One region of the Nocardioides sp. JCM 18998 genome, then DNA from elsewhere that is predicted to be linked to it. Evidence: predicted binding sites of a transcription regulator. Region 1 holds the regulator's gene; the other holds the start of a gene.
What was found. The regulator LexA, encoded in region 1, represses DNA repair genes until DNA is damaged. The targets are predictions, from matches to a motif close to TCGAACANNTGTTCGA.
Positions count from the first base shown of each region.

Region 2: the regulator LexA is predicted to act here: its motif matches at 2,690-2,705, upstream of ACZ5L9_RS04840 (HNH endonuclease signature motif containing protein).

Region 1 covers NZ_AP043886.1:636,401-641,760, reverse strand. The annotation lists gene ACZ5L9_RS03050 (ATP-dependent DNA helicase) at 1-1,050, opposite strand, end outside; gene ACZ5L9_RS03045 (MXAN_6640 family putative metalloprotease) at 1,050-2,576, opposite strand; gene ACZ5L9_RS03040 (phosphatase PAP2 family protein) at 2,573-3,358, opposite strand; gene lexA (transcriptional repressor LexA) at 3,430-4,152, opposite strand; gene ACZ5L9_RS03030 (LysM peptidoglycan-binding domain-containing protein) at 4,399-4,788, shown strand; gene ACZ5L9_RS03025 (hypothetical protein) at 4,730-5,071, opposite strand.
Region 2 covers NZ_AP043886.1:1,018,960-1,024,319, forward strand. The annotation lists gene ACZ5L9_RS04825 (zinc-dependent metalloprotease) at 1-174, opposite strand, end outside; gene dacB (D-alanyl-D-alanine carboxypeptidase/D-alanyl-D-alanine endopeptidase) at 273-1,691, opposite strand; gene ACZ5L9_RS04835 (inorganic diphosphatase) at 1,768-2,259, shown strand; gene ACZ5L9_RS04840 (HNH endonuclease signature motif containing protein) at 2,771-4,039, shown strand; gene ACZ5L9_RS04845 (PadR family transcriptional regulator) at 4,250-4,624, shown strand; gene ACZ5L9_RS04850 (hypothetical protein) at 4,614-5,309, shown strand.

The DNA of each region.
Region 1 (5,360 bases):
CTCGAAGACCTCCTGCACGCTGCCCTTGGCCTGGGTGAGGCCGGGGTCGGCCTGGTCCTCCGAGCTCTGCTTCGGATACGCCGACAGGCAGGCGCGCGCGGCGTCTCGGACCAGGATCAGCGCGTCGGCCAGATCCAGCGGGAGCGACTCGAGCCGCCCGGCCGCGGTGTCCTGGATCGCGGCCTTGAGGGCGTCGCCGGCGTCGGCCAGGTCGTCGGCCTCGGTGCCGTCCACGTGCCGGTTGGAGCGGCGCGCGGCCCGGTCGACGTCGGTGAAGGTGAGCTCGCCGGTGGCGGCCTGGGTGACGCGCGCGACCAGCTCGTGGGCCTCGTCGATCACCACCGCGTCGTAGTCCGGGATCATCGGGATGCCCTCGATCGCGTCGATCGCGAGCAGGGAGTGGTTGGTGACGATGAGGTGCGACTTCTGCGCCTTCTCCTTGGCGCGCTCGGCGAAGCACTCCTCCCCGAACGGGCACTTGGCCGCGGTCAGGCAGTCGCGCGAGGAGACCGAGACCTGGCGCCACTCCCGATCGGTGTGCCGGGGCGCGTTGTCGCGCTCGCCCGTGCCACCGTCGTTGGCCTCCTCGTCGGCCCACTTCCGCAGCTCGAGGACCTTCTTCGCCATGTCGCCCATCGCGATGTCCATGGTGAGCGTGCCCTGGTCGTCCGGGACGCCCTCCCGGATCCGGTGGAGGCAGGCGTAGTTGGCGCGGCCCTTGAGGACGGCGTACGAGGTGTCGAGCCGGCGACCCTTGAGCGCCTTGGTCAGCCGCGGCAGGTCACGCTCGACCAGCTGGTGCTGCAGCGCCAGGGTCGCGGTGGCGACCACGACGCGCTTGTCGTGCAGGAGCGCCGGGACGAGGTACGCCAGCGACTTGCCGGTGCCGGTGCCGGCCTGGACGAGGAGGTGCTCCTCGGTGCTCAGCGCGGTGGCGACGGCCTCGGCCATCTGCACCTGACCGGTGCGGGTGCTGCCACCGAGCGCCTCGACGGCGGTCGCGAGCAGCTCGGCGACCGGGGTCGTCGAGTCCGTGGTGGCGGTTGGCATCAGGCGTGGACCTGCGCGCTGAAGTGCTCGGCGATGCGCATGTCCTTCGGCTGGCCCTGGCAGGCGTAGAGCCCGCCGACCCAGCAGAGCATCCGGGTGCTGGCATTGGTCATGGTCAGCTCGACCCGCTTGACCAGGCGCCCGCTGAACGGCACCGCGGCGAATCCGTTGCCGTGCCGGTCAAGATGGACCAGGCGCGTCTTGGTGGCGCCGTTGCGCTGGTAGATCGTCACCACGGCGGCGCTGCCGCGGGCGGTGTCGTCCATGTCGAGGGTCAGGCGCAGCTTGGCCCGCTTGCCGTTCAGCGCGCGGCCCCGCGGGGTGAAGCGCTCGGTAGAGGCGGCCATGTGGTTGATGCGTACGGTGCCGCTGGCGCGCTTGCCGCTGCGCAGGAAGTAGCTCTTGGCCGGTGCCGCGACGGGGTAGTGGTTGGCGCGACCCTCCGAGTAGGTGTGCGCCGGGTTGCGGTTGGCGGCGGCGAAGCGGGCGAACGCCGTACGCAGCGGCATCTTGGCCGCCTGGAGTGCGCTGCTGACGGCCTGGAGCGAGTAGCGGTCGTGCGCGCCCGACGCGGCGCGCTGCCACATCGACAGGATGATGCCGGGCAGCTGGCCGACCAGCTGGGGGTGATGCTCGCTGACCCAGCGGAAGAAGATCCAGCCGCCGTACACCCCGAAGGTGGTGTTCTTGTCGAGCGAGGTCGACGGCCTCCCCAGCGGCCCGTATGGCAGGTACTGGATGTTGTCGTTGATGTTGTCGAAGACCTGGTCCTCCATCCACACCGCGGTGGACTCCATGAACCACGGGTCCTCGGTCGCGTCGTAGGCGAACTGCACCGCGTGGAAGAACTCGTGCGCGGCGGTCACCTGGAGGTTGGACAGCGGCGTCCCGTGCGGGAACTCGGCGTAGTCGTTGTCGAGGACGCAGTACGCCGGCGTGTGGTGAGCGGACGGCGCGCTGGCGAGCGGCTCGGGCGCGCAGTAGCCGTAGTAGCCCTGATCACCGATGTTGGCCAGGTAGATGTCCACGTCGTCGACGGGCACCGGCGCACCGTTGATCTGGGTGGTGCCACCGCCGGTGGTGTGGTCGGCCTCGGGCATCCGGTAGCCGGAGCTCTGGTAGATCGAGTAGATGTGATCGAGGTTGCTGAGCACGACCTGTGGGGTGATCGGGCCGCCCGCCTTGGGGGCGTCGACGCCCGCGCTCGCGTAGTGCACGCAGATCGGGTGGGTGGTGGAGCAGACGATCCGCTCACCGGCGAGCTTGGGGCGGGCGACCTGGGCCTCGGCCCGCTTGCGGGCGGCGCCGCGCAGCGAGCTCTTGGTCAGCGCGATCCGGCGCAGGTACATCGACGCATCGCCCGGCGCATCGCCGTCGGAGTCGCCGAGCGCGCTCGCCGCCGGTAGCCGTACCGCCGATCCGCGCTCCGCCTGAGCGGGGGTCGCAACGGACACGGACAGCAGCGACGCCACCACGACCACGAGGGTGGTCAGGGCGGCGGCGGAGGAGGGGAGGGCGCGCGTCACTCCGGCAGTTTAGGTGTCAGCTCCCAAACCGCCACGACGCCGGCGATGGTCACCATCCAGCCGACCAGGACGTCGAGCACCCAGTGGTTGCCCGTACCGATCACGGTAGCCGCCGTGATGAAGGCGCCGGCCCACCCGAGGATCTTGACGATCCGCCACCGGGCGTGTCGTTGCAGCACCATCGCGCACCACAGCGACCAGCCCGCGTGCAGAGACGGGAAGGCCGCCAGCTCGTTGGTGAGGTGGCCCAGACCCTTGGGCGCGGAGGCGTCGGAGCCCCACCAACCCTGGTCGGAGTGGAGGGCGAGCACGTCGGCGTAGCCGTCGAGGAAGCGCGGCGGCGCGGTCGGCAGCATGAGGTAGAGGGTCAGCGCCAGGACGGTCGTGACGAGCAGCGCACGACGGGCGGGGATGTAGGCGTCGCGCCCCTTGAAGTAGAGCCAGACCAGCACCGAGAGCGTGATGATGTAGTGCGCGGTGGCGTACCAGAACGAGGCGAGCAGGCCGATCGTGTCGTGGCGCACGAAGAAGTCGTTGATCGGGTGTTCCCAGTTGAGCCGTACGGCCCGCTCGATCCGGAGCAGCTCCTTCGCGCGGTGGATCGCCGGCTCGCGGGCGTCGCTGGCGAGCCGGCGCGAGAGGGTGTAGCCGACGTAGAGCGCCGAGATGAGCAGGAGCTCGCGCAGGCCGGCGCCGACGGTGGAGAGGCGCTGGCGGATGGTGCGACGCCCCGTCGGCGGGGCGAGGATCGCCTCATCGCCGGCGATGACGTTCTCCTGCACGCGGGTGCCTCCTGAGAAAAACGGTGGGATCGGGCGTGCCCGATCCCACCGATATTATGCCGAGGTCGCCTTCACAGGCTGCGTAGCACGGCGGTGACCTTGCCCAGGATCGTGGCATTGGTCCCGTCGATCGGCTCGAGCGCGGAGTTGTGGGGGAGCAGCCAGAGCTTGCCGTCCTTGCGGCGGAACTCCTTGACGGTCGCCTCGCCGTCGAGCATCGCGGCCACGAAGTCGCCGTTGTTCGCGGTCTGCGCCTGCTGGATGACGATGTAGTCGCCGTCGCAGATCGCCGCCTCGATCATCGAGTCGCCCTTGACCTTGAGCAGGAACAGCTGGCCGTCGCCGACGAGCTCGCGCGGCAGGGGGAAGACCGCCTCGGTCTGCTCCTCGGCCAGGATCGGTGCGCCCGCGGCGATGGTGCCGACCAGCGGGACGTAGTGCGCCTCGGGGCGGCTGTCGCCGATGCCGGTCTCGTCGTAGTCGACCTCCTCGGCGCCGCTGATCGCCTTGCGGGCCTTGAGCACCTCGGGCAGGAAGACCTCGAGAGCGCGCGGGCGATGGGGGTCGCGCTTGATGAACCCCTTCTGCTCGAGGACCTTGAGCTGATGGGCGACCGAGCTGGTCGAGGTCAGGCCCACCGCGGTGCCGATCTCGCGCATGCTCGGCGGATAGCCGCGCTGCTCGATGCAGTCGCGCAGGTGACCGAGGATGCGCTGCTGGCGGTAGGTGAGGCCGGTCGCATCCGGCGGGCCGTCGGGCAGCTCAGCCAGGTTGCTCTGCTCCTTGGAGGTCATGCGTCTCACGGTAGTGCCGCGCCCGGGTGGATTCAAACAGATGTTCGATCCGGCGTGTCGCGAGACGGCACAAGAAATCTCGTTCGAACACTTGAACGAGTTCGAACCTTTGTTCTACTCTCGCTCATGTGTTCGATCGAACGTCTGATCGAAAGCCGCTGATGGTCGCTCCACCGAAAACTGTCAGTGGTCGCGGTTAGACATCGTCTCGGACACACCAAGTCCCGCCTTCCCCAGGAGACTGACATGAGCTCGATGACCCTCGACCAGCTGTTCGAGACGCCGCGTACGACCGACGTCCGAGCGGTCCGCCCGGCGACTGCGGCCCGCGCGCCGCGTCAGGGCTCGACGCTGCGGCTCACCCGACGCGGTCGCGTGGTCGTCTTCGTCGTCGGCCTGATCGCGCTGCTCGGCGTCGGCCTGCTCATCTCCAACGGCGCCGGCGCCGCCTCGCAGGCCGGTGCCCCGGAGTCGACCCACTCCGTGGTCGTCGCCCCCGGCGACACGCTGTGGGACCTCGCGTCGGCGGCCTCCGACGACGGCGACGTCCGCGCGATGATCGATCACATCGAGAAGATCAATGGCCTCGCTGGTGCGAGCCTGTCGGCTGGTCAGACTCTGCGTATCCCGAACTGACGGGAGCGCTCGCCAGCGCCCGGAGTGCCCGGGCGCCCAGCAGCAGCGCGACGAAGAGGCACGCCGCGGCTCCGATCGCGGCCAGCAGCAGGAAGAGCCACGACGCGCCGTCGCCGTCGCGTGCATCGCCACCGAAGTCGATCGCGGCATAGACCAGATAGCCCCACGCGATCAGCGCCACCGTGACGCCGAGCGCCAGCGCGAAGACGTCCCTGCGGAACCGTCGCGGCGGCCGAGCCGCCCTCCGGCTGCCCTTGCGCTTGCCACTGTTCTGCTGCCCCACGCGCCACATTCTCTCCTGAGATGGGGCGCTTTGGCGCCCCTTGAGCGCGACACGCCGAGGTCTCGCGGCGCGCCGCGCCGGAGCACTTGCATGCCTTGCGGCCGGGGCATAGAGTCACCACTACATCTAGTAGTTACACGGATGTAGTTATCCACATCTAGTTCACATTTGTGCGTGCTCGTTGCACAGATCGCGACGCGTTCTCCACAGTCGGGGCGGCTTCCTCCACAGGGGGATCCACACCGGCGAGCCCCATGAACGATGCAGAGACCACCCGAGGAAGGAGGAC
Region 2 (5,360 bases), 380 kb from region 1:
GACCAGCGGCGTCGACTTGGCGGCGTCGGCACGCAGCTCGGCGACCGCGGCGGCCGCCTCCGCGCGCGGGATGGTCGGGCCCTCGCCCGCCAGGCCGGAGCCGATCCGTACGGCGAAGTCCCAGTCGACGATCTCGCGCGCGCTGTCGTCAGCGCCGTCCGCCGCAGAAGTCATGAGTCGAACTTAGGCGAAGCCGGCAAAGCAGCGCGAGCTCGCTCGTGTTTGCGGGGTGCGGTCCGGGTGCGGTCCGGGTGCGACCCGGGCACGCTGAGCTAGCCGCAGCGGCAGGTGGTCAGCGCGGTCGCCAGGGCGTCGAGCGCATGCCGGGCGGCGAGCGTGTCGGTCTCGGAGACGCGGTCGGCCATGATCGCGAACACCACCGGAGTGCCGGTGGCGTCCTGGGTGTAGCCGGCCAGCGCGTCGACCCCGGTGAGCGTGCCGGTCTTGGCGCGGACGAGGCCACGGCCCGCCTCGGTATTGCCGTCCTCGTCGTCGAAGCGGTCGAGGAGGGAGCCGCTGAACCCCGCAACCGGGACCGAGACCACGATCGGGGCCAGACGAGGCTGTGCCACGGCCTGCTGGAGGGTCTGGACGAGGGTCACCGGCGAGATCCGGTCGGCCCGCGACAGGCCGCTGCCGTCGCGCAGGACGAGCCCGCTGGTGTCGACGCCGAGCTTGGCGAGCGCGCCCCGTACGGCCGCGGCGCCTCCGGCGAAGCTGCCGCCGTCGCCCGACGCGAGGCCGGCCTGGTGGGCGAGGACCTCGGCGCCCTCGTTGTCGCTGACCTCGAGGACGTGGTCGACGATCTCGCGCAGCGGCGGGCTGTCGACGTGGGCGAGATCGGCGGCACCCTGCGGGGCGGTCTGCTCCTGGGCTGCTCCGCGGACGGTGATGCCGGCGCTGGAGAGTGCCTCCGCGAACGTCGCGGCGGCGTCCTGCGCCGGGTCGGCGACCCGGCCGGTCGCTTCGGCGTCGTCGGTCGTACGCCCCTCGTCGGCCCACAGCGCGGTGATCGGCGCGACCACGCCCTCGGTGATGTAGCTGTGCGGCCAGGTCGGGGCGACGTCCGGGCCGGTGAAGAGCGACGTGTCGTAGCGGAGCCTGACCGACGTGATGCCGGTGGCGCGCAGCGCGGACGCGGTCTGCTTCGCGAGCGTGGCGAGGTCGGCGACCTTCGGGTATGCGTCGTCGGCGGCCGGCTCGGAGGCGAGCAGCGGATCCCCGCCGCCGACCAGCGTCACGGTGTCGATGCCCGGGGTGTCGGTGAGGACCGTACGGGTGGTGAAGCGCTTCTCCGGCCCGTCGAGCGCGAGCACGGCCGCGGCGGTGAGCAGCTTGTTGGTCGAGGCCGGCACCGCCGCGCCACGGCCTCGTTGCGCCACGATCGGGCGGTCCAGATCGGCGACTGCGGCGACGACATGGCTGCCGAGCGCGTCGTCGACGTCTCGGGCGAGGAGTCGCTGCACCGAGGCGGCGCGGATCGTCCCGTCGCCCGCATCGGCGATCGGATCCGTCGCTGCCGGCGTCGGCACATCGACGACCAACGGACGTGGCGCCGGAGTGGCCGCGACCCGGTCGTGACCACGCCAGTGATCGACCCAGCCGAGCGCCCAGAGAGCGGTGCCGGCGAGGAGCGCCAGGACCAGCGGCACCACCACGACGAGCAGTCGCCGACGACCCCTACGTGACACTGATGACCCTCCCGGTAGCGACTATCGAGGTCATTGTGGTGGACAATGGCGCGTCAACACACCTGGAGGAACACCCATGACGCTGACGTTCGACGTCCTGATCGAGGTCCCCAAGGGCTCGCGCAACAAGTACGAGGTCGACCACGAGACCGGCAAGCTCCGCCTCGACCGCGTGCTCTTCACCTCGATGGTCTATCCGGCCGACTACGGCTACATCGAGGACACCCTCGGTGGCGACGGCGACCCGCTGGACGCGCTCGTCCTGCTCCCGTTCCCGATCCACCCCGGCGTCCTCGTCGAGTCGCGCCCGGTCGCGATGTACGTGATGGAGGACGAGAAGGGCCAGGACGAGAAGGTCCTCTGCGTCCCGACCGACCCTCGCTTCGACAACATCCAGGACCTGGGCGATGTGCCGCAGGACGTGCTGGACGAGATCAAGCACTTCTTCGAGCGCTACAAGGACCTCGAGCCGGGCAAGTCCGTCAAGGGCTCCGACTGGGTCGGCCGCGAGGCCGCGATCGCCGAGATCGAGGCCTCGATCGAGCGCTTCAAGACCTCCGGTCACTGATCCACCGCTCCAAGCAAGGCGCTCCGGCCACTGGCCGGGGCGCCTTTTGCGTTCACTCGGCCCTCCCGCACCGCCGACTCGGCCCTCCCGCACCACCGACTCGACCCTCCGGCACGTTGTCTTTGGACGGGACCACACGCATGGTGGCTCGACGCGACGGTGCCCCACGCTGGGACGGTGCCAAGACACTGTGCTGGCACCCGCTGTACCACGCTTCTCTCGTTCGTCTTCGTGATCGCCAGCAGGCCCTACAGGCGCAACCCGTCCACCGGCGGTTGCCGGTGGGCGGGTGGCGTACCGGTGGCGACGGTTCCAGCCAGAGATTTCAAGGGAAGAGCGGCACCGCGGGTGCCGGTCGAGTGTCTTGGCACAGCAGGTGCCGAGAGCACAGTTCCGTCGGGCCACTAGCCCCGGGGCACAGAACAAAGACCCGAGAAGATATTCGAAAAGAAGTCTCTGGACAGGTCCGATGAGGCCCAAAACTGTCGGACCCTTTCCGTAGATTCGAACCATGACCACCGCACTCGCCCTTGAGCTCGACCGGGACACCCCGGCCGGACTCCTGGAGGCGATGGGCGCGGCGCGCGAGGACGCCCGCCAAGCCGAGATCCGGATCATGCGCCTCGCCTTGGAGTGGGCGGACCTGCACTCGACCGACTCCTTGGACCGGGCGATGACGGTGCCCGGCACCGACCACGAGCTCGCGATCGCGGGCGAAGGGGCGCCGCTGGTGGCGGAGTTCGCCGTCGCCGAGTTCGCCACCGCCCTGGGCCGCTCGGCCGACTCGGCCCGGTTGTGGCTCGGGACCGTGCTCGAGCTGCGGTATCGCCTCCCGTTGGTGTGGGCGCGGATGGTCGCTGGTCCGTTGGAGCCCTACAAGGCCCGCCGCATCGCCGACCACACCCTCGCCCTGACCCGAGATGCTGCGGGGTGGGTGGATGCCCAGGTCGCACCTCTCGCGCACAAGATCGGGATCGTGCGCCTCGAACGCCTCGTCACCGACGCGATCCGACGCTTCGACCCCGAACAGGCAGCCCAAGACGAGCTCGCTGCTGCCGAGCACCGCCACGTCACCATCCACGACCGCGACGTGGTCGGAGGCTGTGTCGGAGTCAGCGCGAGCCTGGATGCGGTCGACGCCCGCGACTTCGAGACCGCGATCGCCCGCGCCGCGCACGCCCTGCTGTTGGCAGGCTCGGAGGAGTCGTTGGACGTGCGGCGTGCGCTCGCGGTGGGAGAGATCGCACGCCGCGAGCTCGGACTCGACCTGACCACCGGAGAGATCACCACCGGCGGATCGGCCGCGACCCTGTACGTCCACCTGAACGCGGACGACCCGGAGACGGCGCACGTCGAGCACGGCTCCGGCGACTACACGGTCGGCATCGACCGCCTCCAGTCGTGGCTCACCCGCCCCGGCACGACGGTGAGCATCCGGCCGGTCATCGACCTCAACACCGAGATCGCCTCGTCGGGCTACCAGCCCTCAGCGACCCTGCGGGAGCAGATCGTCCTGCGCAACCGCATCTGCGTGTTCCCGCACTGCACCCGCAGCGCCCGCTCAGCGGACCTGGACCACATCGACCCCTACGAACACGGCAGCACCACCACCTCGGCGAACCTGGCACCCCTGTGCCGCCTCCATCACCGGGTCAAGACCCATGCAGGCTGGGGGTACACCCAGCTGAGTCCCGGCGAGTTCCTCTGGACCAGCCCCCACCGTCAGCACTTCCACGTCGACCCCACCGGCACCACACCACTACCCGCCCCCGGCGGCTGAGCCGCGCGCAGCCCCCGGTGGTCGGTGCCAATGAAGCGAGCCTCGACACCACCGCTGCGACCAATCGCCGGCGTCTCCGTCGACGCCGCGCCCATCGACCCACCGCGATCGACCCGCCGACTCGTAGGCGTACGTGCCTCCGGGTGCCACAGGCCGCGTGTTCCACGTAAACGCTCGCATTATGCGGCGATACCTACTACCGTGCGTCGCATGATAGATCAGGGCGACATCGACGGCCGGGAGACCCTGCTCATGCGCGGGGTCCTCGACATGTGCGTCCTGGCTCTCTTGGATCAGGAGCCGCTTCACGCCTACGGCCTCGTCCAACAGCTGCAGGATCACGGCTTCGTCAACGCGAGCTACGGAACGATCTATCCGCTCGTGACTCGCCTGCGGAAACAGGGACTCGTCGACAACCAGCTGGAGCAGAGTCCTTCGGGACCGGCTCGCAACGTGCTGGCGATCAACACCGCTGGCAGAGCGGCCCTCGAGTCCTGGTCAGCGCAGTGGAAGCGAACAACCGAACTCACCAGGCTGGTGCTTGACTCCGGCCCCACCCGAGGAGAGGCCCGTTATGCGCAGTGAAGAGTTGCCGGGAGACCCGCTGCTCGATGCCTGGATCGAGGCGGTTTCGGATCAGCTGCGCCGCAGCGGCGCGAGCAACCGCGACCGCCGACGACTTCGCGCAGAACTCGAACGGGATCTGCGACTGGGCCTGGCCGATGGCGCATCGATCGAGGAGCTGACTAGCGGAGACCCGGGCATATTCGCACGCGAGCTCGCCGAAGCCGACGGGCTCGTCGTGTCCCCGCGAAAGAACCCCTCGGTGACCCACGCGACGTTCGTCGGGACCGCGCTGGCGGGCGCCACGGTCGGAGCGGCGGCATCGCTCATCACGATCTATCCGCTCGGAATGCGGATCGTGGACAACCTCCGACTCACCTACGGCGATCAAGGCGGCTTCGCGATCGGGATGCATACCGTCGCATCGCTGGTCTGCGCAGCGTTCTCCATGTTTGCCGTTCGCTGGCGATTCCGTGACGAGAGAAGGATCTGGCTGATCGCCCTTACCGCAGGCGCCTCACTCCTCCTGGGCGGGGCACTCAGCGTCGCGCCGACGATGGCTGTCGCCGCGCGACTCGACTACTCCAGCGCTATCCCTGTCGTCACTCTCGAGGTATCGATCGTCGCCGCGTTCTGCGCGACGGCGCTCCTGCTCGGGCTATGGCTGGTCAGGCACGTGCGACGGTCAGCGGCAGCCGTCGCATAGGCCGCGCCCGTGTGCGGGCAACGTCCCCTCGTGCGCTGGACCGGCGACCCA